2 regions of the Leucobacter denitrificans genome follow, and region 1 is predicted to be linked to the other one. Evidence: predicted binding sites of a transcription regulator. Region 1 holds the regulator's gene; the other holds the start of a gene.

Region 1 (15,799 bases):
GATTGTGGCGCATGCCGGCCTGCTGCTTCATCAGCTTGCCGGAGCCGGTGAGCTTGAAGCGCTTCTTGGCCCCCGAATGGGTCTTCTGCTTTGGCATCGGTTTTCTCCTTGTTGTGGGTCTGCCACCTAGGCGGCTATGTCGTTGAGGTCTTAGTCAGCCGACTGGCTTGGCTTGTCAGCCCGCCTGTTGGCCTTCTCCTCGGCGCGCCGAGCATTCTGCTCTGCCTTTGCCTCGGATTTGTTCTTCACAGGTGCAATCACCATCACCATGTTGCGGCCGTCGATGCGGGGATTCGACTCGACGGTGCCGTACTCGACAATGTCTTCGGCGAACTGCTGGAGCAAGCGCACACCCTGCTCGGGGCGTGACTGCTCGCGGCCACGGAAGAGGATCATCGCCTTCACTTTGTCGCCCTGCGACAGGAAGCCGATCGCGCGCTTCAGCTTGGTTTCGTAGTCATGCTTATCGATCTTCAGGCGGAAACGTACCTCTTTGAGTACGGTGTTCGCCTGATTACGACGGGCTTCCTTCGCCTTCTGAGCCGCCTCGTACTTGTACTTGCCGAAGTCCATGATTTTCGCCACGGGCGGCTTCGAGTTCGGGGCAACCTCGACGAGATCAAGATCCGCCTCCGCTGCTAGGCGCAGGGCAGTATCGATCGGCACGACTCCGACCTGCTCGCCACTGGGTCCAACCAGTCGCACTTCGGAAACGCGAATTCGGTCATTCGTACGGGGCTCGCTGATCGCCTGCTCCTCTGATCTCGTGTGATGAAAGAACCCTAAACATTTGTGTTTAGGCTCACGGAAATTGAGATCGGGAACGCACGCGTACCCACACCCTTAAGCTGCCGCATGTGCGGCGGAGTGCCAACTACCCGGTAACCTGGAGTGGTGCCGGGTGGGAGAATCTCCTCTTCCGTAGCATCGGCAATTCTGCCGACAACCTCACCAAGCTTAGCACACCCAAGACGACACAGACAGGGGCGCTTTCATGAGCGATCAATACGCACTTCCGACGAACGACGAGTCAGACGTTGCACAGGCAACACGAGACATCGCTGATGTCGCTGCGGTTGAGGTGATTACCACTGCAGCCGTGCACCTTATGAGTGCCGCAGCGGTCAAGGTCGGCCTTGCCGACGATCCAGAAAATCAAATCGACCTCGATGAGGCACGCAAGCTCATCAACGCCCTCGCGGGACTCATCACTGCAGGCGCTCCTGACATCAGCGACATGCATGCACGTAGCTTGCGTGACGGTCTGCGTTCGGTTCAGCTCGCATTCCGCGAGGCGTCGCCAATCCCAGACGCTATTGGCCAGGGCCCTGGCGAGAAGTACACAGGTCCGGTGAACTAGTTCCCCCACCTCTGAATGACTGAGAAAGCTCCTGTGAAGCAGGAGGTGCGATCAGGCATCACCGATTCCTTGAGCGTCGGCATCGCTATTTTTCCACTCGGAATAGCACTCGGCATTCTTGTCGTGCAGGCAGGCCTTCCGCTGTGGGTCGCGCCCGCGCTCTCGATTGGTATTTTTGCTGGATCGGTCGAGCTCCTGCTCGTCAGCATGCTTGCAAGCACAGTGCCGCTTGTGACTATTGCAGTCACGGTCTTTGCGCTCAACTTCAGGCACGTGTTCTACGCCTTCTCGTTTCCGCTTAACCAGGTACGGAAGGGACTGCCCCGCGCCTACTCGGTGTACGCGCTCATCGATGAGGCCTACGTGACGTACTCACTGATGAACCGGGCTTCGCTCACTTCTGCACGCATACTCACGGGCCAGCTCATGATGCAGGCATACTGGGTTGGCGGCGGGCTCATCGGCATCACGATCGCGTCAGCGCTCGACGAGCCAATCCATGGATTCGAGTTTGCGCTTGCTGCAACCTTCATAGTTATGACGCTTGATGCGATTCGGTCAAAACGAGAGCTCCCATCCGCGATACTTGCGGGGCTCTCGGTGTCAGTTGCTCTCGTACTGTACCCGGCAAACGCGATGCTTGCTGCGCTGCTTATATTCGCTGTGCTTCTCGCAACGAGGTATGCCATTGCTGCAGCACGAACACGAACAGGTGATCACGCATGAGTGAAACGATGTACCTCATTGCTGCGATTGCCTTCGGCGGATTGATCACCCTCGGTCTTCGCGCGCTCCCGTTTGCCATGCTTGCAAAGCTTCGCAAGTCGAAACTTGTGAAGTCCCTCGGTGAGTGGATGCCCGCTGGCATCATCCTCATCCTCGCAGTGGTGGTACTCGTTGGAGAGTTCCAGGTTCGAGGCTCTAATTGGTGGATGGTGCTCGTAGCCACCGCAGTCACCGTGGCAGTGCATCTCACCTGCCGGCGACGGGTGCTGCTCAGCGTCGCAGCCGGTACCGCCTGCTACGTACTGCTCGTCAACTTCTTCTGAGACTAATCCCCGAAGACGTCTTTGCCTCCGCCTGGATAGACGTCAATTTCGCTTTTACGACTCAGCATAATGATGCTCGCGAACATTCCGCCCCAGATGATGATGAGCGCTATCACGAGAAAGACAATCGCGATCGGGGTCATTTTGCACCTCCCTGCCGCGACGCAGCATTGACCTGCGGCCACGGTTCAAAATTATCTGGGTTGTAGCGCCAACGGCGACTGGTGAGGATCAGCGATCCACCAATCATCAAAACGACCGAGCCCCAGCCAACAATGAGCAGGTAGCCCGCTGAGTAGCCGCCGTACGGCTCTGCAATCAAACCGATAATGGTCGCGACAAGCATGTATCCGAGCACTACGGGCCCAAGGATCGACACGAAGAACAGCCACGTTCTTCCGACTTTAAACGTCGATAGTGCACTGAGGTGCCCAGCGAGCATGCGCCCTGAACCGCGAATCCACAACACCGTAATTGTCATCGCCACTGCCGACGAGACGATTCCAATATTGTTTGCCCAGTTGTCGATCGTGTCGAGAGCGGTGAGGCCCGAAGTGGTGCCAAACAGCACAATTGAGATCACTGCGAGTACTCCGCCAATGCGATAAGTCGCTTGGAGTCGTGTGAGTCCGAACTTGTCCATGATCGCGGCAAGGATCACCTCCATAATCGAGATCATAGAAGTGAGGCCTGCAATCGCAAGTGACCCAAAGAACAGCATGCCGAAGATTGGGCCGCCCGGCATTTCAGAGACAATTGCGGGGAACGTCATGAATGCAAGACCCACACCCGTAAGGCCTTCTAGGTCCCCCACCCCGATACCCTGCTGATGCGCAAAGAAACCGAGTGTCGCAAACACGCCGACTCCTGCAAGGATCTCGAATGACGAGTTGCTAAACGCAACGACGAGTCCAGGGGTCGTCAGGTTCGACTTGCGCCTGCGGTACGACGAATAGGTGAGCATGATGCCAAATGCGACCGAAAGCGAGAAGAAGATCTGGCTGTACGCGGCTACCCACACTCCGGGAATTAGGAGCGCCGAGAAGTCTGGAGTAAAGAGTGCGTTGAGTCCATCCACTGCCCCCGGAAGGAAGAGTGCGCGAATCACGAGGGCGAGAAACCCGACCACGAGCAGCGGAATGCCGATGACATTCATGCGCTGCACGCCCTTTACCACTCCAGCGCCGAGCACAATGAGGGTGACGATCCACATAATGACAAGTGGGATAAGCACCGACGGCACGAAGTGCAGAGTGAACGGCGCGTCGGCGAGCTGTAGATACTCATTCACGAAGAATCCGGTGGCATCGTCACCCCACCTGATATCGAATGAGTACACAAAGTAGCTTGAGGCCCACGCGAGCACCGCAGTGTAATAGATCGCGATAAACACGCAGATCATCACCTGGAACCACCCGATTCCCTCACCCAGCTTTCCTGCGATTCGGCGAAGCGCGAGTGGGGCCGAGCCGCGGTAGCGGTGACCGATTGCGTAGTCGAGAAACAGGATCGGAATGCCAGCGGTAAGCAGGGCAACGATGTACGGAATGAGGAACGCGCCGCCACCGTTCTCGTACGCGACGCCGGGGAAACGCCAGATATTGCCGAGCCCGACAGCGGACCCGACTGCTGAAAGAATGAACCCGACTTGCCCTGTCCATTCGGCGCGGGCTGGAGGGGCAGCTGGTTTCGCGGTGCTCATGGCAACATCCTCTCGAACCCGGATTTCTGAAACCCCTCTAGGGTAACAGCGGTCGCGTCGCCTACTGAGCTCTGGGCACGAACCGCATCGAGTCGACTCGTTCGGCAATGAGCGCACTATTCGCCCAATTGACCTGGAGCCGTGAAAGCAGTTCGGTGAGCTGCTCTCGATCGAGCCCGGCCTCGACAATGAGATAGACATCTGTCTCGGCGGCCGTGAGCGTGCCATCGGGATCCCCGGGCAACAGTGCGAGAGCACTCACCTGGCTCTCACCTGAGGCGCCCGCAAGGAACGCGGTGCGCACCTCGGGATCTGCCCACGCAGGAACGCGCGGCTCACCGAGCGCGACCGCCTGTAACTCAGTGCGGCGAACACCGAACTGAGAGTCTGCCATTCCCGGATCCACAATAATGAGATCGGTGCCCTCTTGCGCAGCGGCCAGCGCGGCCTGTGGCGCAGGCACCGGAATCGGACGTGACTCTGGGTTCCAATTTCGCATTGCTTCGGTCGAGGAGAAGACCGGCATAACACGCCTGCCGTCTGGGCCCTCAACAGTTACGATCGAAAGCTCCTGGGTCTTTTCGACAATCTTGCCATCAGGCGTCTCACCGATGTCTCCCGCTTCTGCAAGCAGCGGAACGAGCACCCGAGATTGTGAGAGCTCAAGGAGCACTGTGGATCGTGTTGCCGCGAGCCGCTCAATGCTTAATTGGTTCTGAGCCTCACGGTACTGAGCCGCCGCCTCACGCATGTCACGAACCGCAGCCGCGAGCGCCGCCGGGGTATCTCCATCGTCTCCCGCAAAGGCCGTCTCGTGATGGTCAAACGTTCTGCCAGCCCAGGGAAACCCCGCGGAATCGGCCTCGCCGCCAGGCACGAGGCTTTCGGGCACACCAGTGTTGCGTGGCGTGTCACCCGTCGAGGGTAGCTTCTTGATCGCCATCGTGATCTCGCGTGTTACCGACCCGCTACATCAAGGGCTGCCGCCAAGGTAAATGCCCCGTCGTATAGCGCCTTGCCGACGATCGCACCCTCGATGCCGTGCGAAACAATGTCTCTCAGCGCAGCAAGGTCGTCTAGGCTCGAGATGCCTCCGGAGGCTATGACAGGCTTGTCAGTGCGTGCTGCAACCTTCGTGAGCAGGTCAATATTCGGCCCGCGCATTGTTCCGTCTTTGGTGACATCTGTGACGACGTATCGCGGGCATCCAGCGGCTTCGAGGCGCTCGAGCACCTCCCAGAGGTTTCCGCCCTCCTCAGTCCACCCGCGCGCAGCAAGCGTTTCTCCGCGCACATCGAGTCCGACTGCAATCTGCTCTCCGAACCGAGCGATAACAGCACGGGTCCATTCAGGATTCTCAAGCGCTGCGGTTCCCAAGTTCACGCGCTTTGCGCCCATCTCAAGGGCGTGTTCAAGGCTCCGGTCGTCGCGAATTCCACCAGAGAACTCAATGTTGACTTGTTTGCCGGCGCGCGAAATGATCTTCTTCGCGACGTCGACGTTACTCCCCCGCCCAAACGCGGCGTCGAGGTCGACCAAGTGGATCCACTCAGCGCCCTGCTCAACCCAATCAAGCGCGGCGTCGACGGGGCTGCCGTAATTCGTTTCGGTGCCGGCCTCGCCCTGGGTCAGGCGCACCGCCTTGCCGTCGACCATGTCGATCGCGGGAAGAAGCTGCAATTTTGGCCGTGAGGCGAGCTCTGTCATCAGTACTCCTTGGTGAAACGAACTAGAGCGACGCGATCCAGTTGCGGAGCAGCTGGATTCCGGCCTCGCCTGATTTTTCTGGGTGAAACTGGGTTGAACACAATGGACCATTTTCGACGGCCGCAATAAAGGGCTCGCCATACTCGGCCCAGGTTACCCGGGGCATGGTCGCAGCCGTGCGACCCTCAAGTGTCCATTCAGTAGCCGCGTTGCTGTGCACAAAGTAGAACCGCTCACGTTCAATGCCTCTAAAGAGCACTGAATCCTGCGGTGGCGTCACCGTGTTCCAGCCCATATGGGGCAGCACCGGTGCATCGAGTTGATGAACGACACCCGGCCACTCCCCGAGACCCTCGGTCTCGACGCCACGCTCAATTCCCCGTTCGAACATGATCTGCTGGCCAACGCAAATTCCCATAACGGGCCGACCGCCCGCCAGCCGGCGATCAATAATCTGATCACCACGAATCGCTTGCAGCTGCTGCATCACGGCATCAAATGCTCCAACACCAGGAACAAACAAGCCGTCTGCTTCCATTGCCCTGTCTGCGTCACCCGTGACTTCTACCGCAGCTCCGGCGCGAGCGAGCGCTTTGGCGGCCGAGTGGATGTTGCCTGAGCCATAGTTGAGCACCACTACCCGAGGTGCATCGGCTCCATTCACAGGGCTCCCTTGGTGGAGGGAACTCCGGTGACGAGCGGGTCTTGTGCCTTCGCCTGGCGGAATGCGCGAGCAAAGGCTTTGAACTCTGCCTCTGCAATGTGGTGTGGATCTCGGCCCTCAATGAGACGCAGGTGAACGGTCAGGCGAGCATTCAAGGTAAGCGCCTCAAAGAAGTGACGCACCATCGAGCCCGTGTAGTGACCACCAATCAAGTGGTACTCGAAGCCCGTCGGCTCACCAGAGTGCACAAGATAGGGGCGGCCAGAGATGTCGATCACTGCTTGCGCGAGTGCTTCATCGAGTGGCACGAGGGCGTCGCCGTACCGCGAGATGCCGCTCTTGTCGCCGAGCGCTTCGAGAATCGCTTGGCCGAGCAGAATTCCCGTGTCCTCGACGGTGTGGTGAATGTCGATGTGAGTGTCGCCCTGAGCGCTGACGTTCAGGTCAACGAGCGAGTGCCGCGCGAATGCGGTGAGCATATGGTCAAAAAACGGAACGCCAGTCTCAATGGTCGACTCACCCGTGCCATCAAGGTTCAGGGTGATTTCAATCGAGGATTCGCTCGTCGAGCGTGTGCGGGTCACGATGCGGGCACCTTCAGTCATACCTTCGATCCTACCGTGTCGTGTTGAACACTCACTCCCTGCGGAGCCTTGCGCCTCGCGCGCAGATTTAGGCGGTAAGCGCAGTGATCGCCTCGATCACTGCGGTCGTCTCTGACTCGGTACCAGCAGTGATGCGCAGGTGCCCCGGAATATCGAGGTTTCGAATGAGAATGCCCTGCTCGCGAAGCGTCTCGAACACCGCGTTTGGATCGGCGAAGCCGCCAACGAGTAAGAAGTTTGAGCCCGAAGGGTGAACTGTGTAACCAAGTTCGTTCAATGCTGCCGCAAGACGATCTCGTTGTTCGCGGATCTCACCGACCGTGCCAAGCATCGCGCCAGAGTGACGGATTGCTGTAATTGCGGCAGCTTGGGTGAGCGCAGAGAGATGGTACGGCAGCCGCACGAGTCTCAGCGCATCGATCACAGCTGCGTCAGCAGCGAGGTATCCGAGTCGCACGCCAGCAAACGCGAAGGCCTTGCTCATCGTGCGACTCACGACGAGTCGGTGCCTGCCAGGCAGTAAGTCGACAGCGCTCTCGGCGCCAGCATTGAACTCGTGGTAAGCCTCGTCGACAATGAGCATTCCGTCGAATGCATCATAGGCAGCAAGTATTGTTTCAGCGCTGAGCGTGGTGCCCGTCGGATTATTCGGGTTACACAAGATCACAATGTCTGGGTTGTGCTCTCGGATCGCGGAGACGACAAGTTCAGGTGTCACCGTGAAGTCGGCATTTCGTGGAACCCCAACCCACTTCGTATCTGTACCGTCTGCGAGTAATGGGTACATCGAATATGTCGGAGTGAAGCTCAAGAGGGTTCTGCCGGGGCCACCAAACGCCTGGAGCAGTTGCTGGAGCACTTCATTCGACCCGTTGGCCGCCCAGATCTGCTCTGGGACCAAACCCGCGTCAAGGTAATCCGCCAGGGCCGCACGCAGTTCGAGAAACTCGCGGTCGGGGTATCTGTTCACTCCCCTGAGCGCCTCAGCGATTGCGGCAGCTGCTTCAGTAATAAAAGCCTCTGGAAGCGGATGAGTGTTCTCGTTGACGTTCAATGAAACAGGCACCGCAGCCTGGGGTGCACCGTATGGAGTCTTGCCAACAAGATTGGCGCGGAGGGGAAGATCGCTCAGTTCAGCCACCCTGCAATTCTAGCGAGCGATACGACCAGACAATTTCAGGGCGTTCAGCCTTCGAGTTCTGTCGCAGGGAACACGCGATTCACGTCTGCGTAACGAAGTGGAACCGCGAAAGCTTCACCAGCCTGGATCTCTGAGTCAGACATCTGATTCAGCCGAACGATATCGTTCACTACCTCACGCGGATCGGCTGCTGGATCGAGCTCAGTAGCGATACTCCAGAGCGAATCACCCGGCAACGCGAGCACGTAAGGAAATTCTTGAGCGTTCTGCGAATTGCTCGCAATTGCGCCGGTGGCGCCAAGCGTTGCAGCGAGGCCGAGTGCCACCGATACCAGGATCGTGGCGAGACCCCCGAAAACCACTCGACCGCGACGCGTGAGTCGCAACTTGGTCGTGGGCGCCTGAACGCGGATCGACTCGATCTGTGTGACGTTTGCAAGTGCGGTCATGAGGTGTTCCTCTCGTTTCGTGTTCGAAGCAACTCAGTTACTCGAACACCTGTTTCGAATATATCTTCGATAGTTCGCAATTGCAAGCCTCATATTCGAACAAGTTTCGAGCTTTTTGAGACGACACTCGAACGAATGTTTGCCTCGCATCGAACATTGCGGCTAGGGTTTCGAACTACACGGTCACCTAATCACCCACCTCCGACATTCGACACGAGAGGACCTGCGATGAGCGATACCGCATCACGCCCCGCGAAGCCCCTGACCGAGAAACAGCAGGCAATTCTCGAGTGCATCGCACGTTCTGTCGAAACCCGTGGCTATCCTCCGAGCATGCGAGAGATCGGTGACGCCGTCGGCCTTTCCTCACTCTCCAGCGTCACGCACCAGCTCTCGAGGCTCGAACTCGGCGGGTACATTCGTCGCGATCCAAATCGACCACGCGCACTCGAAATTCTTATCGAGCTTGCCTCAACCACCAGCGCAATCACCGACGCACCGATCACCGAAGCGCAAGAGACCGCGTACGTGCCACTCGTTGGGCAGATCGCTGCGGGTGTTCCTATTACGGCAGATCAGCAGGTCGAAGAGGTCGTTCCGCTCCCCCGACAGCTTGTCGGCGATGGGCAATTGTTCATGCTCAAGGTCGTTGGCGATTCAATGATTGACGCAGCTATTTGCGACGGTGACTTCGTCGTCATTCGCCAACAGCGCGAGGCAGAGAACGGTGACATTGTCGCCGCGATGCTCGATGGAGAGGCCACGGTGAAAGTGTTCCGACGCCGCGACGGCCATACCTGGCTGCTCCCCCGAAACAGCGCGTTCGAGCCGATACTCGGTGATCATGCAGAAGTGCTTGGCAAGGTTGTCGCGGTATTCCGGTCAGTGTAAATCCCGCGGCCACCGGCCAAACATCGTGTGACAACACAGGCTACGCTTCGAGAAGCTTGAGCTCCTCAAGCACTGCCAACACCTGCTCATGGCGGTTAAACGTATAGAGGTGAATCGACGGAGCTCCGCCTGCAAGCAACTCACGGGCGAGCTGAATTGTGTGTTCGACTCCGAGTTCGGGTGCAAACCCGCCCGCTTCCTCCATCGCCCGCTCCAGTTCAACGGGTGCTGGTCGCCCCGCGAGAGAGGCAACCTTTCGAAGCTGCGCGCTTGTAGACACCGGCATGAGCCCCGGCAGTATCGGGATGGTGAGACCCGCGCGTCTCGCCTCATCCACATACGAAAGATACTCCTCAGCGCGGAAGAACAGTTGTGTAATAGCCAGCTGCGCTCCGGCCTCTTGCTTCGCGATCAACCAGTCAATGTCTGCAGATCTCGATCGCGACAGCGGGTGTCCGTTTGGGTAGGCAGCCACGGCAGTGCGACCGACACTCGTGAACGCTGGGCGCTCCGCGCGAACCTCAGCAATAAGTTCTGTCAGCTCCACAGAGGTGAGCGACCCCGTAATCTCGGGGCTTTGCTCGTCGAGGCCGTGCGGCGGATCTCCGCGCAGCGCGAGGAAGTCGTGCACTCCTGCGTCCATGATGCGGTGGATCTGGGTCTTCAGTTGCTCGCGTGTTTCACTCACGGTCGTGAAATGGGCAAGCGGAAGCGCGTCGGTGTGGTTTCGCAGGTATGTAAGCAGGTCGATTGAGGCATCACGGTTTGAGCCGTTCGCGCCGTAGGTCACCGAGATGAAGTCTGGCCCAACCGCAGACAGGTGCTGCACCGAGTTCCCAAGGGCGAGCGCTGCCGCTCCTGACCTCGCGGGAAACACCTCGAATGAGAAGCGCGCCCGCGTTGGTGCGCTCCCTGTGAGCAGGGTTGCGCTCATGATCCACTGCCTGCGAGTTCGGAGGACGCGAGCTCGGTGCCCCGAACTCTTGCCGCGATCTTTGCGAACGCGACGTCGCGCGCAAAATCTGGTGAGCCGTGTCTCGGCTTGTCATCGATAAGATAGGGCGAGAAGCCGCAGTCATCGGTGGATCCGAGGAGTTCGGCAGGAATGAATCGAGCTGCTCGGAGTAGCTGATCACGCACGCCCTCGGCTGTCTCAAGCTTTGGGTTCGTGGGGTTCGTAACTCCGATGAGCACTCGGGGTGCCGCACGTCCTGCACCACGCAAGCTCGTGAGCTCCCTTCCAACCAATCGCGCCACGCGGTCTGGTTCTTGCTCGCTCGCTGCCTGCACGAGAAAGTAGCCGGCTTCGATCTGGAAGAGCTCGGGAATGAGTTCGGCGTAATCAACATCTGCACTGTGCGCCGAGTCGTTGTCGTTTCCGGGGCAGGTGTGCACGCCAACCGCGCTTCGCTCGGTGTCGCTCAGCCTGTCGAGCACTCGATTCAACAGATCGATGAATCCAGCAAGGGCTTGCGGCCCTGCCCACGGTGCCCTGAGATCACGGCGCAGCGCCAAACGCCCCTCGGTGAAATCAATGGAGACTCTGATCGCCCCGGCTCGGAAGCATCGCCGGATGTCCTCAGCGCAGCCTTCGACGACATCTCCAAGAAATTCGCCACGCGAGTACCCGTCGAGTCCAGTCTCTGGCACCATGAGCGACAGCATCGACGGTGAGATCACGGCCTGCTTCAGCGGCAGTTCGGTGTATTGCCTGGCGGCCCGAACATCATCTGCAGCCCACGAGTGAAACCTGAATGGTGCACGCGCGAGGCTCGGTACAACGCGGTGGTGTCCATCGGCAAACACCGCGAAAACAGGCCCCTCCTCAACGCTGTCACTCGCGAGCGGATAGCTCGCGAAACTCTGGCGCCGCTGTTCACCATCACTCACAATCGGCGATCCAGTCTGCGTGAGTCGCTCAATCGTGTCTTTCACGGCGAGTTCTTGTTCCTCACGAAGTTCTGCCTGCGAAACCACGCCGATTTCTGCATCGAGCACCGTACGCTGCAGCCGAGCGGGCCGCGGGAGTGAGCCAACCTGCTCGGTTGGCAGCACCCCCTCCGGCCACACTGCTTGTGTCACGGCTACTCCTAGACGCTCGCGCGTACGGCCTTGGCAGCCTGCACGAGATTGGTGAGGCTCGCCACGGTCTCCTTGTACCCACGAGTCTTCAGACCGCAGTCGGGGTTCACCCAGAGCAGTTCACCCTTGATGTTGTCTGCCGCAATTCGAATGAGTTCGGTCTGCTCTTCGACACTCGGAACGCGAGGCGAGTGAATGTCATACACACCCGGGCCAATACCGCGAGAATAGCCGTGCTCGCCAAGCGGCACCACAACATCCATGCGGCTGCGCGCAGCCTCGATCGAGGTCACGTCGGCGTCGAGGCCATCGACCGCGTCGATAATCTGGCCGAACTCCGAATAACACAGGTGGGTGTGGATCTGCACCTCGGGGGCGGCGCCACCGGTAGCGAGGCGGAACGCTGCCACCGACCAGTCGAGATAGGCGGATTGGCGGTCTGCGTCGAGCGGTAGTAGTTCGCGCAGGGCCGGTTCGTCGACCTGCACGATGCCGATTCCTGCCTCGACGAGGTCGTCAATCTCGTCACGAAGCGCGAGAGCGACCTGCGAAGCTGTGTCTCCAAGCGGCTGATCGTCACGAACAAAGGACCACGCGAGAATTGTCACTGGGCCGGTGAGCATTCCCTTCACCGGACGGTCAGTGATCGACTGAGCGTATGAAGACCAGCGAACGGTCATCGGTGCGGGCCTCGAGACATCGCCCCAGAGAATTGAGGGCCTGGTCGCACGGCTACCGTACGATTGCACCCAGCCATTTTCAGTCACGGCGAAACCATCGAGAAGCTCGGCAAAATACTGCACCATGTCGTTGCGCTCGGCCTCGCCGTGCACAAGCACATCGAGCCCGATCTCCTCTTGCAGGCGGATCACGCGCTCGATCTCCTCGCGCAAGAAACCCTCGTATGCGACTTCGTCGATCTCCCCCTTGCCAAACGCCGAGCGCGCTTTGCGAATCTCAGCGGTCTGCGGAAACGACCCAATCGTCGTCGTTGCGAGCTGCGGTATGTTGAGCCCACGCTGTGCATCGCGTCGTTCACCCTCGCTCACACGGGTGCGGTCGGCATCACTCGCGGCGGCAACGCGACCGCGGATCGCGCCAACCCGCACACCTGGAGCGGACTGGCGATCTGCGAGCACGCGATCCACCTCGGCGAGCTCTGACTCGATAGCGGCGGCACCGCCCTCTAGCCCGCGAGCAAGCGTCGCAACCTGTTCGACCTTCTGATCGGCGAATGCAAGCCAGGACTTGAGTCTGGCGTCAAGCTTTGACTCATCGTTCACGTCGTGCGGTACGTGCTGGAGATTATTGGACGTGCCTATAACGGTCGCAATTCCAGCGTTCTGCAAGCTCTCCGCCTGGGCGAGGGCCGCGCGAAGATCAGTGCGCCAAATGTTGCGGCCGTCAACAACACCAGCGAGGAGCTGGGTGTCTGCGAACGCCTGCGCGAGCGAACCGTCGGCGATCGCGGTCTCGGGCAGTGATCCACGAACGAGATCGGCGTGCACCGCCTCGACCGGAAGCGCACCGAGACGCGCGAGTGACTGCGACGAATCACCGTATGGAGTGGTGAGGAGAATCTGCGGGCGATCTGAAGATCCGCCCAGTTTCGCGTAAGCGCGCTCAACGAGTTCGATGGTCTGCTTACGAGGAACAGAGAGCGAATCCGACACGAGCGCTGGCTCATCGAGCTGTACCCAACCTGCGCCAGCAGCGGTCAGCGCTGAAAGCAGTTCTGCATAGGCTGCAACGACATCGTCCAAACGATCAATCGGCGCAAAGTCTTCGGCCGCATCATCCGAAGGCTTCGCATGCAGCAGGTAGGTCACCGGCCCTACGAGCACCGGCCGCGTCTCAATGCCCTGTTCACGCGCTTCGGCGACGAGCGACACAAGCGCCGTGGGATTCGCGACAAATGGGGTGCGCTCGTCGATCTCGGGAACGCTGTAGTGGTAGTTCGTGTCAAACCACTTCGTCATCTCGAGCGGCTGGTGATCGGCATTGCCGCGAGCGAGCGCGAAATACTTGGTGAGGTCTGAACCTTCGACCTGCCCAAAGCGCGAAGGAATCGCACCGAGCGCGAGAGTGGCATCGAGCACCTGGTCGTAGAAGCTGAAGCTCTCTGGTACCGCACCGCTCGAAGCGCTCAATCCCAATTCAACGAGACGAGCACGGGTTGCCGCACGAAGATCCTTCGCAGCGGTCTCGAGTTCGGTCTCGGAGATGGATCCTTTCCAATACGCCTCAACGGCACGCTTCAGCTCGCGGCGACGGCCGATGCGGGGGTACCCAAGGATGGTTGCGTGTGGCAGCTGCGATGCAGACATGTGGTGGCCCTTCGTTGGTGCAGTGTGACGAGAGCAAAATTACAGAACCAGGTACCTGTTCCGCACGCTAATTTCACCTTGTTACCGCACGCTACGAAGTGTTACACGGCCTCGCTACACCAAATACGAGTCGAGCTTTGCGAACATCTCTGCCGTGACAAATGCGTGAACTCGAGTTCCCGCTTCCTCATAGTCCGTCTCGAGCACGCGGTTTCGCTCGTGAAGCTCTGCAACAAGATCGCCTCGGTCGTAGGGAATGACGGCTGTAATCTCTCGGTCGGGCAGGGGCAACGCAGCGTCGATCCGCGCTTTGAGCTTTTCAATGCCCTCACCCGTGCGCGCCGAAACAAACACCGCGTCTGGAACGAGCCCGTGCAAGAGCATACGTCGCGAGTCATCAATGAGATCTGCTTTGTTGAACGCAACGACTTCTGGAATAGCCTGGGCGTCAACCTCAGAGATCACGTCTCGCACAGTCTGCAGCTGAGCCTCAGGATCTGGGTGGGACGCATCAACGACGTGGAGAATCACGTCGGACTCCCCCACCTCTTCAAACGTCGAGCGAAATGCCTCAACAAGTTGGTGCGGCAGGTTGCGAACGAACCCGACCGTGTCTGCATACGTAAAACTGCGGCCGTCTGCGGTTTCTGCATGTCGCACCGCGGTATCGAGCGTCGCAAACAACTGGTTCTGCACCAGTTCTTGCGTGCCCGTCAGGCGATTAAGCAGGCTCGATTTTCCGGCGTTGGTATATCCCGCAATTGCGACCGAGGGCACGGCGCCGCGCTTTCTGTTCGCTCGCTTCGCAGCACGTGCTGGGGCAAAACCTGCGATCTGTTTCCGCAGCCTCGCCATGCGGGTGCGGATCTTTCGCCGATCCAACTCAATCTGCGTCTCACCGGGGCCGCGCGACCCCATACCAGCACCGGCAGCGCCCACCTGCCCACCGGCCTGACGCGACATCGACTCGCCCCAGCCGCGAAGCCTGGGCAAGAGGTATTCCAATTGAGCGAGCTCGACCTGGGCCTTGCCCTCGCGACTCTTTGCATGCTGACTGAAGATATCGAGAATTACCGTGGTGCGATCTACCACCTTGACCTTCACGATATCTTCGAGCGCACGGCGCTGGCTCGGCCCCAGTTCGGAGTCGGCGATTACTGTGTCAGCGCCGAGGGAATTGACGAGATCTGCCAACTCGTGAGCCTTACCCTTGCCGAAATAGGTCGCGGGATCAGGAAATGGCCTGCGCTGCAATACGCCGTCAAGCACTTTCGCGCCCGCTGTCTCAGCAAGGGCTGCGAGTTCGCGGAGTGAGTTCTCGGCCTGCTCGAGCGATTCACCCGCGGTGCGCGAGCGTTCTGACGAAAAGACGCCGATCAAGACGACATTTTCAAGTCGCAGCTGTCTGTATTCGACCTCTGTGACATCTTCAAGCTCTGTGGAAAGGCCGGCTACGCGGGTGAGTGAGGCGCGCTCTTCGCGCTCCATATAAATCTCGTCTAGTCCCTCGCCGAGCTCATCGTGGGCAGCATCGCCCAGGGCCTGTGCCTGCTGCAGGTCGCGCAGCACCGTCGCGCCCTGCTTGCTCGTGCGACGAAGCAGCCGATCGAGTGGATCGGTGCTCTCGTCGCCATTCTCTGTTTCTTCGGAAAATTCAGTCATCTGGTTTTAGTGTACGTCGCGCCCCAGACATCGCTCCCAGTGTTCGCTGCAGGCATGCGGGCGCTGCTCACACTGAGATACTTGTCTCGTGACCCAGCATTACTTTTCTGAGAGCCCGTCAGGCGAATTCACTCCCCGCGAGATCGAAGTCGACCTTGCC
Region 2 (15,799 bases), 670 kb from region 1:
CATCGCGAACTAGCTAATTCGAAGGAGAATGCACATGTCAACACCACGCAACATTACGGTCCTGGGTTCAGGCATCATGGGCCCCGGCATCGCTGCGGTTTTCGCACGCAGTGGCGCGGATGTCACCATCTACGACGTTGTTCAGGACGCACTTGATCGTGCTGCAGAGGGTGTCAAGGTCGCAGAAGGCGTTCTTGACAAACTCGATGCAGCACGGGGTGACCGACAGGGCGAGCTCTCATTTACGACGAGCATCGAAGAAGCGCTCGCGAAAGCAGAGTACGTTCTCGAGGCTGTCCCAGAGCGAGAGGACCTCAAAAAGCAGGTTATTGCTCAGGTCGAGTCACTCGTAGGCCCTGAGGTCATCATTGCTTCGAACACCTCGGGGATCCCGATCACGAAGCTCGCTGAAGACATGAAGCACCCCGAGCGCTTTGTGGGCATGCACTGGTCGAACCCTCCTCACGTGATCCCCTCATCGAGGTGGTTCCGGGCGAGCAAACCAGCGATGCAACTCGTGATGCTGTCGTTGCGCTCGCCAACTCCTTCGGATACGAGGCTGTACTTGAGGGCGAGGTTCCTGGCTTTGTTGAGAACCGCATCCTGTACGCGATTATGCGTGAAAGCCTCGCGCTCGTCGACGAAGGCATCATCTCGAAGGAAGACATGGACATTTGTGTGCGGTGGGGCATTGGCTTCAAGCTCGCCGTAGTCGGCCCGATGCGTCTTCTCGATATGGCTGGCCTCGACACCTACAACAATGTTGCGAGCTACCTCAATCGTGACCTCTCGAAGACGGACGGAGTTCCCCAAGTGATCACCGACAACATTGAAGCGCAGACCTTCGGCTTCAAGTCAGGTAAGGGCCTGTTCGAGTACGGTGAGGGCGATGTCGCGGCGAAGCGAGCGCAGATCGTGTCGCAACTCATCCAGGTGCGCAACGCAATGCCCAAGCCACTGAGCAGTGACCAGGTGTAACGGTTCACAATGACTGAAGCGAAAGTTTCTCAGCAGGTCGTTCGCACTGTCGATGTTGGCGGTGCGAACGGCCCGCAGCGGATAGTATACGCAGAGAGCGGCCACGGCGAGGACACGGTGTTCCTTTTTCATGGAGTTACCGCGAATCACCGGGTTTGGGCACCTATCCAAGCCGAGCTGTCCCGGCGTTTCCGGGTTATCGCGGTGGATCAGCGTGGCCACGGACGCAGCGATAAGCCTGCCGCGGGGTATGGCGCTGCCGACTACAGTGACGACGTTCGAGGTCTTGTTGCTCAACTGGGAGGGCCAGGCAGGAATGTCTTGGTCGGACACTCGCTGGGTTCTCGGAACTCAATTGTGACTGCGGCCAGGTACCCGGAGATTATCGACGGCATTGTTGCCATTGACTTCAATCCCTTCATCGAGACTGAAGTGTTTGACACGCTCGCGGCGAGGGTCGGTGGTGGAGACCAGCGTTTTGCCACAACTGCTGAGGTCGAAACCTATCTCCAGCAGCGCTACAAGAAGATGCCGAAAGATGCAGTCGAGCGTCGCGCGGAATATGGGTATGAGGAGCGCGACGGTGTGCTCGTACCGCTTGCTGACCCAGAAGCGATGAGGCAGACAGTTGAAGGGCTACGTGAAGACCTCACGGAGACTTACAAGCGCATTGCGGTTCCTGCGGTTGTGATTCGCGGTGCCGAGAGTGTGCTGGTGACTGAGCAGGCATTTGAGCGTTCGCGAGAAGTGCGACCTGATCTCACATACGAGGTCGTTGAACACGCGGATCATTACGTACCAGAAGAACAACCAGAAGCTGTGGCACGCATCGTCAGTGACTTTATTGATCGACTCGAACCACGTAAAGAAAAGGAATAACCATGGGACTGAACATTCAAGATCTTGCCATTTCTAGCCCGGACATCGCGTCACTTGGTGCAATCGATGATGCGTTTGCTGCGGAGACAGGGAATCAAGTTCCGCGTTTGGAAATCAGCGGGGTACCCGCTGAGGCTGTCGAGCTAGCGGTCATTCTGCACGACCCAGACGCACCCCTTCCACAGGGTTTCACACACTGGACCGTTTACGGGATTGATCCACAGAGTGCAGATGTGACATCGGGACGCGTTGGGCCGAACGGCATTGGGGAGGCCTCTTACTCCGGACCTCAGCCGCCGCACGGTCACGGCCAGCACCACTACTACTTTTGGGTCTACGCATTGAGCCGTAAGGTTGAAGGGGAGCCAAGCCGCGAAGAGTTCCTTGCAAACTATGCAGACGCGATAGTAGAGCAGAATCGACTGGTAGGTACTTATCAGCGGTAAGCTCTCGCAAATATAACGAGTAGCGTAGTCTGCAATCATCTCTACCTATACGAAACGGGTTTACTGTGCAAACAAGCCGGGCGAAAGGCGTCGATAGCGCGAGGCGGGTACTTCAGATCCTCTTGAGCTTCTCTGAATCCTCACCTGAAGTGACCGTTGAGAGCATTTCGACCCAATTCGGCATCTCGGTACCGAGCGCATATAGGTATATCTCGTTGCTTCGTGAGCTCTACCTCATCGAGGAAACGGGAAGGGGTGCGTATTCGCTGACTCCACAGATGTTCCGACTTGCATCTGTTGCCGAATCGTCGATCGACATTGGAAATCTCGGAATGCCCGTCGTTAACCGACTTGTCGGGGAGACACACGAGACGGTGCTCATTCTGCGGAGGATCGGCGATTCGGCAGTGTGCGTTGCCTCATCGCAACCAGATAAGCAGGCGACGATCTCGTTCCTGCAGGGGCATCTCATGCCTCTGCACCGCGGTGCCGGGTCGAAGGTGTTACTTGCTGCGACACAAATTGAGGAACAGCGTAAGTACCTCGCGCATCTCGAGGAGCGACTTGGCCCAGACTGGGGGGAAGAGCTGAAGAGTGAGCTTTCGGCGATACGTAAGCAGCATTTTGCGATCTCCTCCGCTGAGGTCGATGAGGGCATTTATGCGGTTGCTGCGCCGATTGTCGTGGAGGGGCGCACCGTCGCTGCGCTATCGATTGCCGGACTGGAGTTCCGGCTATCGGAAGAGCGTCGGGGTGAGTTGCTGCAAAAGGTGAGAGAAGGCGCACGCGAAATCAGCGACATGATGAGCATCCCGCAGGTCGTCGCGTAGCTCGCGCTGCAACTTCTACACAGTCATCCACGGTAGTGGTGGATAGACCGTGTTAATTCGCGCTGCCCGTCCGCGGATGCGTGGACAAGTGGACGGGCAAGCACAAATCAAGGCGACAACTCGCGTAACGCTGTGGTCTCAACCCACAAATTCCCTTGACAGCCTTGGGTTCTTATAGTTTCATATAGTCACATTACATGGTGATAATTTCTGGTGTAATGATGCGCTTATCGCGCACGTAACTCAACGATGAGTAGGAAAGAGGACAACAGGTGTTCTTTAATCATGGTAAAAAGCGGGCACTCCGCACCGGCTTGGTAGCCGCAACTGTCGTCGGCCTGATCCTTACAGCAGGATGCTCGGGTCGCGGTGACACTGGCGGTGGATCAGGCGATGGCGGCGGTGAAGAAGCAGCAGGTCAAACAGTCTCGCAGTTCGCAATCGTCACCCCTGAAAAGGAATCCGATTACGGTTGGAACCAGCAGGGTATCTGGGCTGCCCAAGCAGCAGCCGAGGAACTAGGAATCGACCTCGACGACAACTCGAACGTTGGGTACGACAATACCGAGACGATTCTCACCCAGGTTGCTGAGGGCGGAAATGACCTCATCATTGCGCACGCGAGCGGCTTTAACACTGCAGGCCACCGAGTGGGAATGACCACAGGCGTGCCAACACTCGTCGTCGACTTCGATAAGAACGAGCCCGGCAAGGTTGCCACGATCATTACCCAGGCACAGGAGGGTGCATATCTCGCGGGCGTCGCTGCAGCGAACAAGACTGAGACGAACACGGTCGGAATAGTCGCCTCGGCTGAGGACCTCAACTGGTTCCTGATGTCCGGAGGCTTCGCGCAGGGCGTGTACAGCGTTGATCCATCGATCAACGTCGTGATTGCCTACGTTGGTCCGGCCGGATACGGTGACTCGGCAGGTGGAACGAACGTGATGAATCAGGTCATCGCGGCGGGAGCCGATGTCATCATGGGTATGGGTGACGGAGCGACGATGGGTTACCTCCAGGCCATCGAGAGCGCCTCGACTGACTACCCCCTGTCGTACATCGCAACGATCGGTGACGTTACCGAGATCGTAGAAGATCCTGCACTTGTGCTCACGTCAGTGCTCTGGAACTTCAAGGATTCGTACGTGCAAGCGATCAAGGATGTTGAAGCTGGCACGTTCGGTACAGAGACCTATGAGCTCACTGTAGCCAACGGCGGACTGACGCTCCAAGAAACCGACAACCTCACCGGTGACATCGCCGCAGCTGTTGAGGCTGCCCAGGCGGGCATCGCTGACGGCAGCATCACCATTGAGCGCGCGACTGATAAGGACGCCGTTCAAGCAATCATCGACGCAAAGGGCAAGTAACCCATTGCGAAGTGTGCGCCCGGATAACGTACGTCCGGGCGCACACTCCCGTCACCACTCAAGCCCCTATGAGAAAGGACAGCGATGTCCAGCACGCACGCCTCACCTGCACTCGCTTCGGAAGTTGATCGCGACATCGTGATTCGACTCACCGATATCACCAAGCGTTTTCCCGGAATCGTGGCGAATGACGCCATATCGCTCGACGTGCGACGCGGCGAGGTCCACTGCCTCCTGGGTGAGAACGGTGCAGGAAAGTCGACGCTCATCAGCATCCTTGCCGGGCTGCAGCAGCCCGATGAGGGAAGCATTGAGATGAACGGTGTGCCGACGGTGCTGAGTTCTCCAGCGGTGTCAATTGCCCAGGGCATTGGTGTGGTGTACCAGCACTCCGCGCTCATCCCGACACTCACTGTGCTCGAGAACCTTATGCTCAGTGACGAGAGCAATTTCTGGCTCGATAAAACCAGCGCAGCAGCGCGACTCGCCGAGTTGAGCGAGCTCCTCGGCGCTGAGATCGATCCGCACATGCTCGCCGGAGACTTGGGTCTCGGGCAGCAGCAACAAGTGGAGATTGCAAAGGCAATGTGGAAGGGCTCCGAGGTGCTCATCCTTGATGAGCCCACCTCGATGCTCACTCCTCAGGCGATCGACAGTCTCGTTGAGAGCGTGAACCGCCTCAAAGCAGAGGGACTCGCCGTCATTTTCATTTCTCACAAACTTCACGAAGCCTACGCGATCGGTGATGCGGTCACGATTCTCCGCGCGGGCTACGTGGCCGGACGCATCGCACCCGAAGAAATGCACGCGATGACAGAAGAACAGGCGAAAGATCGCATCCTTGAGGCGATGTTTGGATCGAACCCCGAGACGATCTCAGCCGAACAGGCCGAGGCAGCGGGGGCAGCAGAAGTGGAGCGGCGTGGCAGCGTCGCAGCTGATGCTCAGACCGTGCTTGAAATTGCGGGCCTCACGACCACTTCTGAGTCGGGAGAGGTTGCGATTTCCGACGTCAGCCTCGCTATCCGCGCCGGTGAGATTCTCGGGATCGCAGGTATCGACGGCCACGGGCAGCGCCACCTCGCAGAAACGATCGCGGGCCAGCGGACGCCGGCTTCAGGCAGCGTGTCGCTCGATGGTACGGATGTCACGAAGTACAAGGTGAAGGCACGTCAGAATCTTGGCGTACGCTACGTCACCGATGATCGACTGCACGAGGGAATTGTCGGAAATCTGAGCGTTGCGCTTAATCTCGTGCTCAAGAAAATCGGTGAATCACCGTTTTGGCGCCTGGGTCGCATGGACCGCGATGCAGTGATGCGCGAGGCCGATGATCAGATTGCGGAGTACGAGATTCGGACCCCGTCGAAGCACACAAGAGCGGGGACGCTTTCGGGCGGCAACATTCAAAAGATTCTGCTCGCACGTGAACTCTCTCACGATCCGCGAGTAGTGATCTTCCACAAACCCACTTACGGTCTTGACCTCAAGACCGTGTATCGAGTGCGTGAAACGGTGCGTGACTTCGCACGCCAGGGCGGGGCAGTGCTTCTCATTTCGACCGACCTTGATGAGCTTGCGGAGCTATCAGACCGCGTTGCCGTCGTATCAAATGGACGGATCATCGGCGAGGTTGTCAACGATGGCGATCATGTGACCGAGCGGATCGGCGAAATGATGGTCGGCATGAAGACGACCGCTCACTCGAATTCTCCGGAAGATTCGGAGCAGGAACATGTCTAAGGAATCGCAATCAATGACGGCCTCTACCCCCACACTTGAAGACGCGGGACCAGAAACTCGCGCGATTGAAGCAACACGTAGACCACAGTCCACCAAGCTGTCCCAGGGACTCGAGGTTGTGATTCGTACGATCACGCCAGTCGTTCTCGCGCTCGTCGTCGGTGGGCTCATCATCTGGGTGATGGGTGTCAATCCGCTCGACTTCTATGGCGACATCTTCTACCTTGGAATTGCCGGAACAGGCTGGCAGAAGACCCTCACCGCAATGGCACCTCTGCTCATTATTGGGCTGGGACTGATCATCGCGTTTCGGGCACAACTCTGGAACCTTGGATACAACGGTGCGTATCTCATCGCAGCGGCGGTGGTGGCCGGCACAGCGCCAGACATTCTTGCCACGCTCCCGTTCGCTGTAGCAATCGTTCTCCTGTTTGCGATTGCAGTTGTTATTGGCGTCGTGCTCGGCTTCCTGCCCGCCTGGCTGAAAGCAAAGTACGGCACAAATGAAATCATTACCAGCTTGATGGTGTCATTCATTGCCATCAGTGGTGCGAACATCCTGGTGAAGGGGCCCTTCCAAGATGTCGAAGTGACCGTCCCTCAGACACGAGTGCTCGACCTCAACCTGATGCTTCCATACATTCCTGGCACGCGGGTGCATGTGGGTTTTGTCATCGCAATCATCTTGGTGCTGGTGTTTCACTACATACTCACAAAGTCGTCGTTCGGGCTGAAGGTCGATATCTTGGGGGCGAGCCCGAAGGCAGCAACGCACGCCGGACTCGATGCAAGAAAGCTCATCATCACGGTATTTCTGCTCTCGAGCGGAATGATTGCGTTTGCCGGAGCGATCGACATGCTTGGCTTGTGGGGCTACATGCGCACGAACTGGAACCCCGTATATGGTGACAAGGTTTTGCCGTTCGTGTTCCTCGCACGTCTGAACCCGCTTGGATCGATTCCGCTCATCGCGTTCTATGCGATCCTCGCAACTGGCGGCACCATCGCTGCGCAGCAAGCTGGTCTGTCCGTCGATTTCCTTCTCATTATTGTTGCGCTCATCCTGTTCTTCATGACGGTTATCGAATACCTCGGCAACCGTAAAGATCTTGGAAAGAGCTACCTGCCTGCCGGTCTGTTCAAGTCCGCCAAGAAGCACTAAGGACGAGCATCATGATCGATTTTTTTAGCGAAACATTTCTTACCGCGTTTATCGTCGCCGTGCTGGCGAGCGCGATTCCACTGCTGCTCGCCTCAATCGGTGAGACCGTTGGCGAGCAGTCCGGTGTGCTCAACATCGGTATGGAAGGTCTCATGCTCGTCGGTGGCTACTTCGGTTTCGTGGGAACCCTCGTGAGCGGAAGCTTCTGGGTTGGTTTTCTCAGTGGAGCGGCTGCAGGCATCGCACTGTCGATGGTCATGATGGTGCTCTGTGTTTGGTTAGGTCTGAATCAGATCGTCGTCGGTATCGGTATTGGACTAGCCGGTGCAGGTGTGAGCAGTGTGCTCTACGACTTCCAGTTCGCGGAGTCGAAGCCACGACTCGGGCTCGATACTCCTTGGACAATTCCTTTCCTCTCTGACCTTCCCGTCGTCGGGAAGGGCCTTTTTGCGCAGCCCGGAATGTTCTATGTCTCGCTCATAATCTTGGTGCTGACATCGATCTGGCTGTACAAGACGACACCAGGATTGCGCCTTCGTTCAGCTGGTCAGAAACCAGCTTCGCTGGATGCCGCCGGCGGCAGCGTCATGCGCACTCGATCACTTGCGGTGCTCTTTGGTGGAGCTATGTCAGGACTGGGTGGTGCATACCTCGCCCTAATCTCCGCGGGCACCTTCACTCCGGGCATGACGAACGGCGTGGGCTTCCTTGCGATCGTTGTCGCAATGCTCGCCCGTGGACGCTTCACCTGGGTACTGCTGATCTCGATCGTCTACGGTCTCTTCGTCGCTATGGGCACGGTACTTCAGCTCACCACTCTGAACATTCCAAATGACGTCGTTCACATGATGCCGTTTGTGGCCGTGATGATTGTGCTGACGTTCTTTGCTCGACGATCCGCGCTTCCTCCTGCGCTTGCGACTGCGTATGTGCGAGGTGCACGGTGAATCCAACTCCTATGGTTCATACGCTCCGCGGAATTGAGCCCGATTGAGTTGTTCCAGCCTCGGCCAATAACAACTCAACGTAAGGATGCATCATGAATCACAGTACTGAAGTATTTACACTGTCGGCCGGACCAACGATGGCCACACACCGAACACTCGCGGCCCTCGGGCAACCGATCATGTACCACTACGATCCGGTGTTCCTAGAAACGTTCGGGCGCACGCAACGCAAGGCTGCAGAAGTGTTCAAGACGAAGAACGACATGCTCCTCATGCAGGGTGAGGCTATCGTTGCGCTTGAGGGTGCTGCGCGGTCACTTACGAAGCCCGGCATGAAGGTGCTCAACCTAGTGCAGGGTGTATTCGGCAAAGGCATGGGGTACTGGCTGGAAAGCTTCGGCGCCGAGCTCCATGAAATCGAAGTAGCGTACAACGATGCTGTTTCTCCCGAAGCCGTTGAGAAGTATCTGCAGGAAAACCCTGGCATCGGTCTGATCACGATGGTCCATTCCGAGACACCCTCGGGTACTCTTACTGATTGCGCGGCGATCGGCCCGATCGCGAAGCGTTACGGCGCGCTCACGCTTGTCGACGCGGTTTCGTCGATCGGTGGTCTCGAGTTCGAGACCGATGAGTGGCAGCTTGACATTGTTGTCACCGGCGCGCAGAAGTGCCTCGCGGGCCCTCCCGGGATCGGTATGGTCTCGGTGAGCCCTGCTGCATGGGAACAGATTGAGAGCAACCCCAACTCCCCACGTGCATCGTACGTGTCATTGCTTGACTGGAAGGAGAAGTGGCTTGAGGGTGGCGCCTTCCCATTCACGCCGTCGGTCTCAGACGTGCATGGCCTCGAATCAGTGCTTGACCAGGTGCTCGAAGAGGGGCTCGACAACGCAATTGTGCGCCACACGAATGCCGCATCGGCTACTCGTGCAGGTGCCCAAGCCATGGGCCTTGAGCTGTGGGCTGCGAGTGAATCGATCGCTGCAAATTGCGTGACTTCGGTACGCGTGCCGGGCGATCTGGAACACCTGGATATTCGTGCCCACGTTCGCGCGAAGTACGGTGTCATGCTCTCGAGCGGCCAGGGCGCGGGCAACCTCATGCGCCTCGCGCATATGGGGCCGAGCGCAAATGCTATGTACCCGATCGTGGGACTCACCGCACTCGGGCAAGGTCTCCGCGACCTAGGTGCCCAGGTCGATCTTGGTGCAGGAATTGAAGCAGCCATGAGCGTCATTGCTCAGAACAACTAGCTCCAGCTAACGAAAGCGGCCTCATTAGATGAGGCCGCTTTTGCGTTTCAGCAACCATGATGTCAAGAAGCTTGATGAGGGGCTCCTCGCGCAGGTATGGATCTTGGTGGATCCTCAATGCAAACAGGCAAGGTGAGGGGAACACACGGCGGATAAGCTGAGTAATCCACGCGTAAAAAACTGCTTCCCCAGACCGTAAGCCGGGCCGGGGAAGCAGTTTTAATTGGTTACTGCGCTGCTTTCTGGAACGAGATATCGAATACTGACGAAGCTTCAGGTGCGGTCTCAATGACGCCCTGGTTAGCGAGTACGTCGATCGTGTTCTGCCAGACGTCCTCGTGCATGGTGCCGAGGCCTTCTGACGCGGTAGCGTCGCTCTCAAATGTGAAGTCGATGTCTGCCTGCAGCTGCTCGATGAAGATGCTCTCCTTGCCGGCCAGCTCAGCAGACGACGCCGCAAGAATCGTTGCTGCTTCTTCTGGGTTGTCGATCGTCCACTGGAATGCCTTGAGGTATGCGCGGGTGAATCGCTCAACGAGGTCAGGGTTGTCATCAATGAGCGCCTGGCTCGTGAACATACCTGATCCGTAGACGTCGTAGCCGTTCTCGGATCCCAGCATGATGCTCAAGCTGCCCGGGCCGCCAGCCTTTGCCTCAAGCTCAGGCACCTCGGCGTCGATGTAGCAAATGATTGCATCAACGTTGCCGGTGAGCAGGTAGCTCTCGTACGGAGGGGTCACGGTGAGTTCGTTGACCTTGCCTTCGATACCGTTTGCCGCGAGGAGTGCTTGCCAGAAGATGTAGGTGGACCCTGCAGGGTGTACGCCAACATTGAGTCCAATGAGATCTTCAGCGGTGTTGAGTTCGTGATTCTCAGCGAGGGAGCACATGCCGAGTGGGCTCGACTGGTTTACAGCTGCGAGAGCTGTAACTTCAACACCCTGTGAACGGGCGGTTGCGAGCGTTGGGAGGTCACCAAAGCCGAAGTCGGCCTTGCCGGTGCCAACGATTCTCATGGCATCAGGCGATCCCGTGCCCTTGATGATGTCATCGACGACGATGCCCTCTTCTTCGAAGAAACCCTGGTCCTGTCCGACGAAGAACATCGCGTGATTTCCGCGTGGAACGTAGTCGAGCTGAACTGTGACATGGTCGAGCTCTACCGCAGCCTCGCCGTCTCCTTCTGACGAGCCGTTTGAGCTGCAACCCGTGAGGATCAGTGCAGCTGCGCTGGCAAGTGCCAGTGCGGGGAGGATTCTCTTTTTCACGATGAACTCCTTTGTTGTGTGATTGTGAGATGACAGAGTAGTTAGTTTGCGGGTTGGATCTTGATATGCGGGTAGAACTTTGCGGCGAGTAACTCAAGCGCACTAATTGCGTAGTAGAGCACAAGCCCAAGAATTGAAATTGCGGTGAGTGCCGCAAACATCAGTGGGGTATCCAACTGTGTCGAAGCGAACTGGATGAGGTATCCAAGCCCTGCTGAGGCGCCCGAGAACTCCGCGACAACCGCACCGATTACACAGAGCGTGATAGCGATTCGAAGCCCAGCGAACAGGTTGGGGAGTGACGTCGGAAACTGAACACGCCAAAGAAATTGATTGCGTGTGGAGCCGATGGAATTCGTGAGTGCCTTGAGATCAGGATCGAATCCTTTGAGTCCAACGATCATATTGAGCGTAATCGGGAAGAACGCAATAACAACAATGAGCCAAAGCTTCGGAGTCAGGCCGTACCCAAACCACAGAATGAAAATTGGGGCAAGAGCTACCTTGGGCACAACTTGGAAGAGCACAATGAGCGGGTACACCGCGCGCTCGATCCAGTTGAAGCGCACGACGACGATCGCGAGACTCACGCCAATGGCGATACTCACCAGGAAGCCGTAGAGAATTTCTTGGGTCGTCACCCATGTGCCATCGAGCAGTAGGGGAGCGGCCGTAAACATTTCGGCGATGATCGCACTCGGCTTGGCGATCACAAACTCTGAGACGTTGAAAACCACGACGATTGCTTCCCACAGAATGAGAACAATCGCGGCTACGACGATGGGAGGCCAGAGCGCAGAGACTTGGGTGCGGAACCAGTTATTGCGTACTGGTCTGGCGCTGCGCGTGATGATCGCGACGGTATCGGTGGAGGTCATGCCGCGCTCCTTCCTGCCTCGACATTGAGGTCTAGTTGTTCACGAAGGATGTCTTCGTAGGCAATAAATTCGGCTGTGGTGCTTGACCTGCCGTCACGCGGGCGGGGGAGATCGATGCCTTGGGAGAGTGTGATTCTTCCCGGGTTCGCACCCATCATGTGGACGGTGTCAGAGAGGAAGACCGCTTCGGAAATGGAGTGTGTGACGAAGACAACAGTCTTGCCGGTGGTCTGCCAGAGCTCTTGGAGGAGCGTGTTCATCTGGTCTCTGGTAATCGCATCAAGCGCACCGAAAGGCTCATCCATGTACAGGATTGCAGGGTCGAGTGCGAGTGCACGCGCGATTGAGACTCGCTGGGCCATGCCTCCAGAGAGTTCATGCGGGAGTTTGTTTGCGGCCTGACCGAGGCCGACGATCTCGAGAGCTTCCATTGCGCGGCGGCGGGCTTCCACTCGAGAGACTTTCTCTTTGCTTAACTCGATGAGAAATGCAGCATTGTCGAGCGCTGTCTTCCAGGGGAGGAGCGCGGCCTTCTGCTGGACGAGGCCGATCTTGCCCTTCTTGACCGCAGTCATAACGTCGTCATCGCCGATGCGTACGCTGCCGGTACTCGGAGCCTGTAGCCCTCCAAGGATCTTCAGCAGGGTGCTCTTGCCGCACCCAGAGGGGCCGAGCAGCGAGACGAACCCGCCTGACGGGATCTCGATATTCAGCTCGCTGAGTACCTCATGTTGTACGCCCTGTCGTGTGAACGTCATTCCAATGGAATGGGCCGAAATACTGTCCTGTGCCACGGAAGCTCCTTTGCCTCTAGCTGATAGCTACTTCCGGAAGTGTATTCAAAGTTCTTGATATATGGAAGTTCAGAATCACACTTTGATAAGAATGTGCCCATGTTTGGAGGTTATGCACATATCAGACCCAGCCAACTGACATGCCTGGCTTGTGATTTATTCGAACATATGTTCGAATACTTGCATGAGGTGGAATGAGCAGCGAGTTACGCAGGGTGCGGCTCAACTTGACCAGGCGTTTGAGCCGTCGGCGCTCCCTGGGCTTGAGCTGGCCGAAGTGGCGGCGCTTCCCGGGCACCTTCGCACGGTACGTACGCCGGAGTTCGCTGGCGCGGTGTTCCACGAGGTGCTTGCGAAGAGTGCATTGAACAAGGTGCCGCAGGGCTCGTCGATGCCATTCTCCTGGACCATCAATCCGTACCGTGGCTGCTCCCATGCGTGTGTGTACTGTTTCGCTCGCGGCTCCCATCGATACCTCGACTTCGACACGGGCAAAGACTTCGATTCGCAGATTGTGGTGAAGGTGAATGTCGCTGAGGTGCTCGGGCGCGAGCTCGCGAAGCCATCGTGGCAGCGTGAAACCGTAGCGCTCGGCACGAACACCGACCCCTACCAGCGTGCGGAGGGCCGGTACAAGCTCATGCCCGGCATCATCGAGCAGCTTGCGCGCAGCCGAACACCGTTCTCAATTCTTACGAAGGGCACGCTGCTGCGGCGCGATCTTCCCGCTCTCGTCGACGCGGCGGATCGGGTGCGGGTGCACCTTGCAATGTCGATTGCGGTTGGTGATCCAGAACTGCAGCAATCAATTGAGCCCGGAACCCCGACGACGAAGGCAAGGCTCGACACGATTGCCGCTGCACGCGATGCTGGTTTCGAACCCGATGTGTTCGTCATGCCGGTGCTGCCGCACCTCACTGACTCGCCCGCACACCTGAACGCGCTCCTCCGCGACATTCGAGACGCGGGTGCGCGATCGGTGCAGTACGGTGCGCTGCACCTCAGGTCACACGTGAAGCCGTGGTTCTTCGCCTGGCTTGAGCGGGAACACCCAGAGCTCCTGCCGCAGTACCGCAAGCTTTACCCTGGTGCTTCGAGCAAGGCGACGCAGGCGTACCGCATAGATCTCGCGGCGCGGATCCGCCCCCTCATACGCCGTTATGGCCTCGAGCCGCAGCGCGGATCGGGTCGCAGTCGTGACCCCTACCCACCAATGGGTTCGGCAACGACCACGGCAGGCCAAGCCGCGCCCATGCTCAATTTATTCGAGACGCCCTCGATCGAAGCCCCCGGTGCTCCTGCGCCGACACTCTTTTGAACCTGGCGCGACCTAGGTGTCCACGGGAATGGAGCCGATTCGCGACTGATCAGGCCTCGCCCGCGGCAACCCGAGCAACCGCGATCGCATCAAGCACCCGCGCCCGAAGCGCATTCCCGCGCTCAGCAAATCCGCGCTGGCGCCGCACATACTCGCGCTTGCCCTCGGGGGTCTCGATCGCAATCGGCTCGAGCGGAACTCCTGCGTGGTCGGTGAACCCGCTCACGTCATAGGGTGAGGCTTGCATGTCTACGACGCGAATATCACGGGCGAGCTCGAACGCGTCAAGCAACAGCTCGCCAGGAATGATCGGGCCGAGCTTGCCAGCCCACTTGTACACATCCATGCCTGCGTGCAGGCAGGCAGACTGCTCGGTGTCTCGCTGGTTCTCGCGGGTGGGCGCCAGTTTATTCAAGGGCCCCGCCGCAGGAGTAAAGAAACGGTACGCGTCAAAGTGGCTGCACGAGATCGGGTTCGACTCGACGACCGCGTCGGTGGCCTCGTGGCCAATGCGCAGCGGCAGACGAGTGTGGCGGATCTGCTCCGGCGTCAACCGATACACCATTGCCCATTCGTGCAACCCAAAGCACCCGAACTGTGGCGTGCGTTCGAGCGTCGACGAGAGTAGCTCCTCTATATATGAGACGGTCGCGCCGCGCTTCGCAAAGTAGGCGTCGAGGTCAACAGAGGCGGATCCGCCATCGACGCGGTAGTAGCGCCACGTCTCGCGATCCACCGCGCCTTCGAGCGAGGCACCAACGCCCGGATGCCACTTGCGCAGCTCGCCCGGAGAGATCGTGTAGTAGGTCCAGAGAAAGTCTTCGATCGGGTGCGTCTCGCCGCGCGAGCGGCGGGCACGGTGAGTTGCAGAAAGAGCGTCTGCGCGTGCCTGGTGCTCGGCCTCACGTGCGCGCCAATCTGCCGCCTCGAGCACGGCAGATGTGCTGCGCTCAAGCGTTGCGTTGCCCGAACCGGGGCCCGTGCTGCGACTCACCCTGACGCTCACTCCGTGTCCCGCCCGCGCAGCCGATCAATCTCGCGCCGCTCGCGCTTCGTCGGGCGACCAGCGCCGCGATCGCGAATGATGTCTGCGGGCCGCTCGACGCGGGGCAGGGGCGGCGGCGTGAGATCTTCGAAGTACTTGGCAGCTTCGGCGGCGCTGCCGCGGCGAATCGCGAGGCCAGTCACCCTATATATACGGTCGAAGCCGTGCAAACGAACGCGTACCTCATCGCCGACGCGCACCGGTTGCGATGCCTTCGCGGCGACGTCATTGATGCGCACGTGTCCGGCCCGGCACGCAGCCGTCGCCTGACTGCGGGTCTTCGCGAGCCTCGCGGCCCACACCCAACTGTCGATGCGCACTGATTCCACGGTTCGATCGTACGCGAGCATGCTTGAAAGCTCGCCACCATGCCACGATAGATGAGTGGCTGAGGAATACGAAACGATCGCGTCTCGCGTTGACACCGAGATTGAGATCTCGCGGTCGCGGTTTCTCACCCGCCTCGAGCGCGTCGATAGTGAAGAGACCGCGCGTGAGGTCATCGCGGGGGTGCGGAGTGAGTATCCGCGGGCGAGGCACCACTGCTCTGCGTTCGTGATTGGCCCCGATGGTCGCGTTCAGCGATCGAACGACGACGGAGAGCCGAGCGGAACCGCGGGCGCGCCGATGCTCGACGCGTTAGTGTCTGCTGGCCTGAGCGACGTGGTCGCCGTCGTGACCAGGTACTTCGGTGGGGTGCTGCTCGGGGCGGGTGGCCTCACGCGCGCCTACCGATCCGCCGTCGCTGGCGCGGTGCTCGAAGCGAGGCGGGTGAGGCGCGGCATGCGACGCGAGGTCGCGGTGCGATCAAGTTACGAGGTCGCCGCGCAAATTGAAGCAGAGGCGAGGCGTCGCCGCTACGCAGTTGGCGACGCCGACTAC

The links. The regulator LexA, encoded in region 1, represses DNA repair genes until DNA is damaged. The targets are predictions, from matches to a motif close to TCGAACANNTGTTCGA.
Region 2: H9L06_RS08560 (Rv2578c family radical SAM protein) is a predicted target of LexA. The motif match lies at 12,715-12,730, and genes of this name have one in related genera.

The regions. Positions count from the first base shown of each region.
Region 1 covers NZ_CP060716.1:18,360-34,158, reverse strand. The annotation lists gene rpmI (50S ribosomal protein L35) at 1-97, opposite strand, end outside; gene infC (translation initiation factor IF-3) at 151-747, opposite strand; gene H9L06_RS00180 (DUF1844 domain-containing protein) at 995-1,360, shown strand; gene H9L06_RS00175 (AzlC family ABC transporter permease) at 1,376-2,086, shown strand; gene H9L06_RS00170 (branched-chain amino acid transporter permease) at 2,083-2,409, shown strand; gene H9L06_RS00165 (MetS family NSS transporter small subunit) at 2,412-2,552, opposite strand; gene H9L06_RS00160 (sodium-dependent transporter) at 2,549-4,111, opposite strand; gene H9L06_RS00155 (SseB family protein) at 4,173-5,054, opposite strand; gene priA (bifunctional 1-(5-phosphoribosyl)-5-((5-phosphoribosylamino)methylideneamino)imidazole-4-carboxamide isomerase/phosphoribosylanthranilate isomerase PriA) at 5,069-5,818, opposite strand; gene hisH (imidazole glycerol phosphate synthase subunit HisH) at 5,841-6,482, opposite strand; gene hisB (imidazoleglycerol-phosphate dehydratase HisB) at 6,479-7,087, opposite strand; gene H9L06_RS00135 (histidinol-phosphate transaminase) at 7,155-8,228, opposite strand; gene H9L06_RS00130 (LysM peptidoglycan-binding domain-containing protein) at 8,273-8,677, opposite strand; gene lexA (transcriptional repressor LexA) at 8,906-9,568, shown strand; gene H9L06_RS00120 (methylenetetrahydrofolate reductase) at 9,609-10,502, opposite strand; gene H9L06_RS00115 (uroporphyrinogen decarboxylase/cobalamine-independent methonine synthase family protein) at 10,499-11,650, opposite strand; gene metE (5-methyltetrahydropteroyltriglutamate--homocysteine S-methyltransferase) at 11,659-13,977, opposite strand; gene hflX (GTPase HflX) at 14,092-15,639, opposite strand; gene H9L06_RS00100 (class I SAM-dependent methyltransferase) at 15,728-15,799, shown strand, end outside.
Region 2 covers NZ_CP060716.1:1,755,194-1,770,992, forward strand. The annotation lists gene H9L06_RS08500 (3-hydroxyacyl-CoA dehydrogenase family protein) at 35-712, shown strand; gene H9L06_RS11615 (3-hydroxyacyl-CoA dehydrogenase family protein) at 616-978, shown strand; gene H9L06_RS08505 (alpha/beta fold hydrolase) at 988-1,857, shown strand; gene H9L06_RS08510 (YbhB/YbcL family Raf kinase inhibitor-like protein) at 1,860-2,303, shown strand; gene H9L06_RS08515 (IclR family transcriptional regulator) at 2,453-3,133, shown strand; gene H9L06_RS08520 (putative B6 ABC transporter substrate-binding protein) at 3,406-4,506, shown strand; gene H9L06_RS08525 (putative B6 ABC transporter ATP-binding protein) at 4,591-6,249, shown strand; gene H9L06_RS08530 (putative B6 ABC transporter permease subunit 2) at 6,263-7,411, shown strand; gene H9L06_RS08535 (ABC transporter permease) at 7,423-8,358, shown strand; gene H9L06_RS08540 (pyridoxal-phosphate-dependent aminotransferase family protein) at 8,451-9,614, shown strand; gene H9L06_RS08545 (ABC transporter substrate-binding protein) at 9,842-10,882, opposite strand; gene H9L06_RS08550 (ABC transporter permease) at 10,924-11,760, opposite strand; gene H9L06_RS08555 (ABC transporter ATP-binding protein) at 11,757-12,554, opposite strand; gene H9L06_RS08560 (Rv2578c family radical SAM protein) at 12,739-13,872, shown strand; gene H9L06_RS08565 (3-methyladenine DNA glycosylase) at 13,922-14,866, opposite strand; gene H9L06_RS08570 (RNA-binding S4 domain-containing protein) at 14,875-15,246, opposite strand; gene H9L06_RS08575 (YigZ family protein) at 15,302-15,799, shown strand, end outside.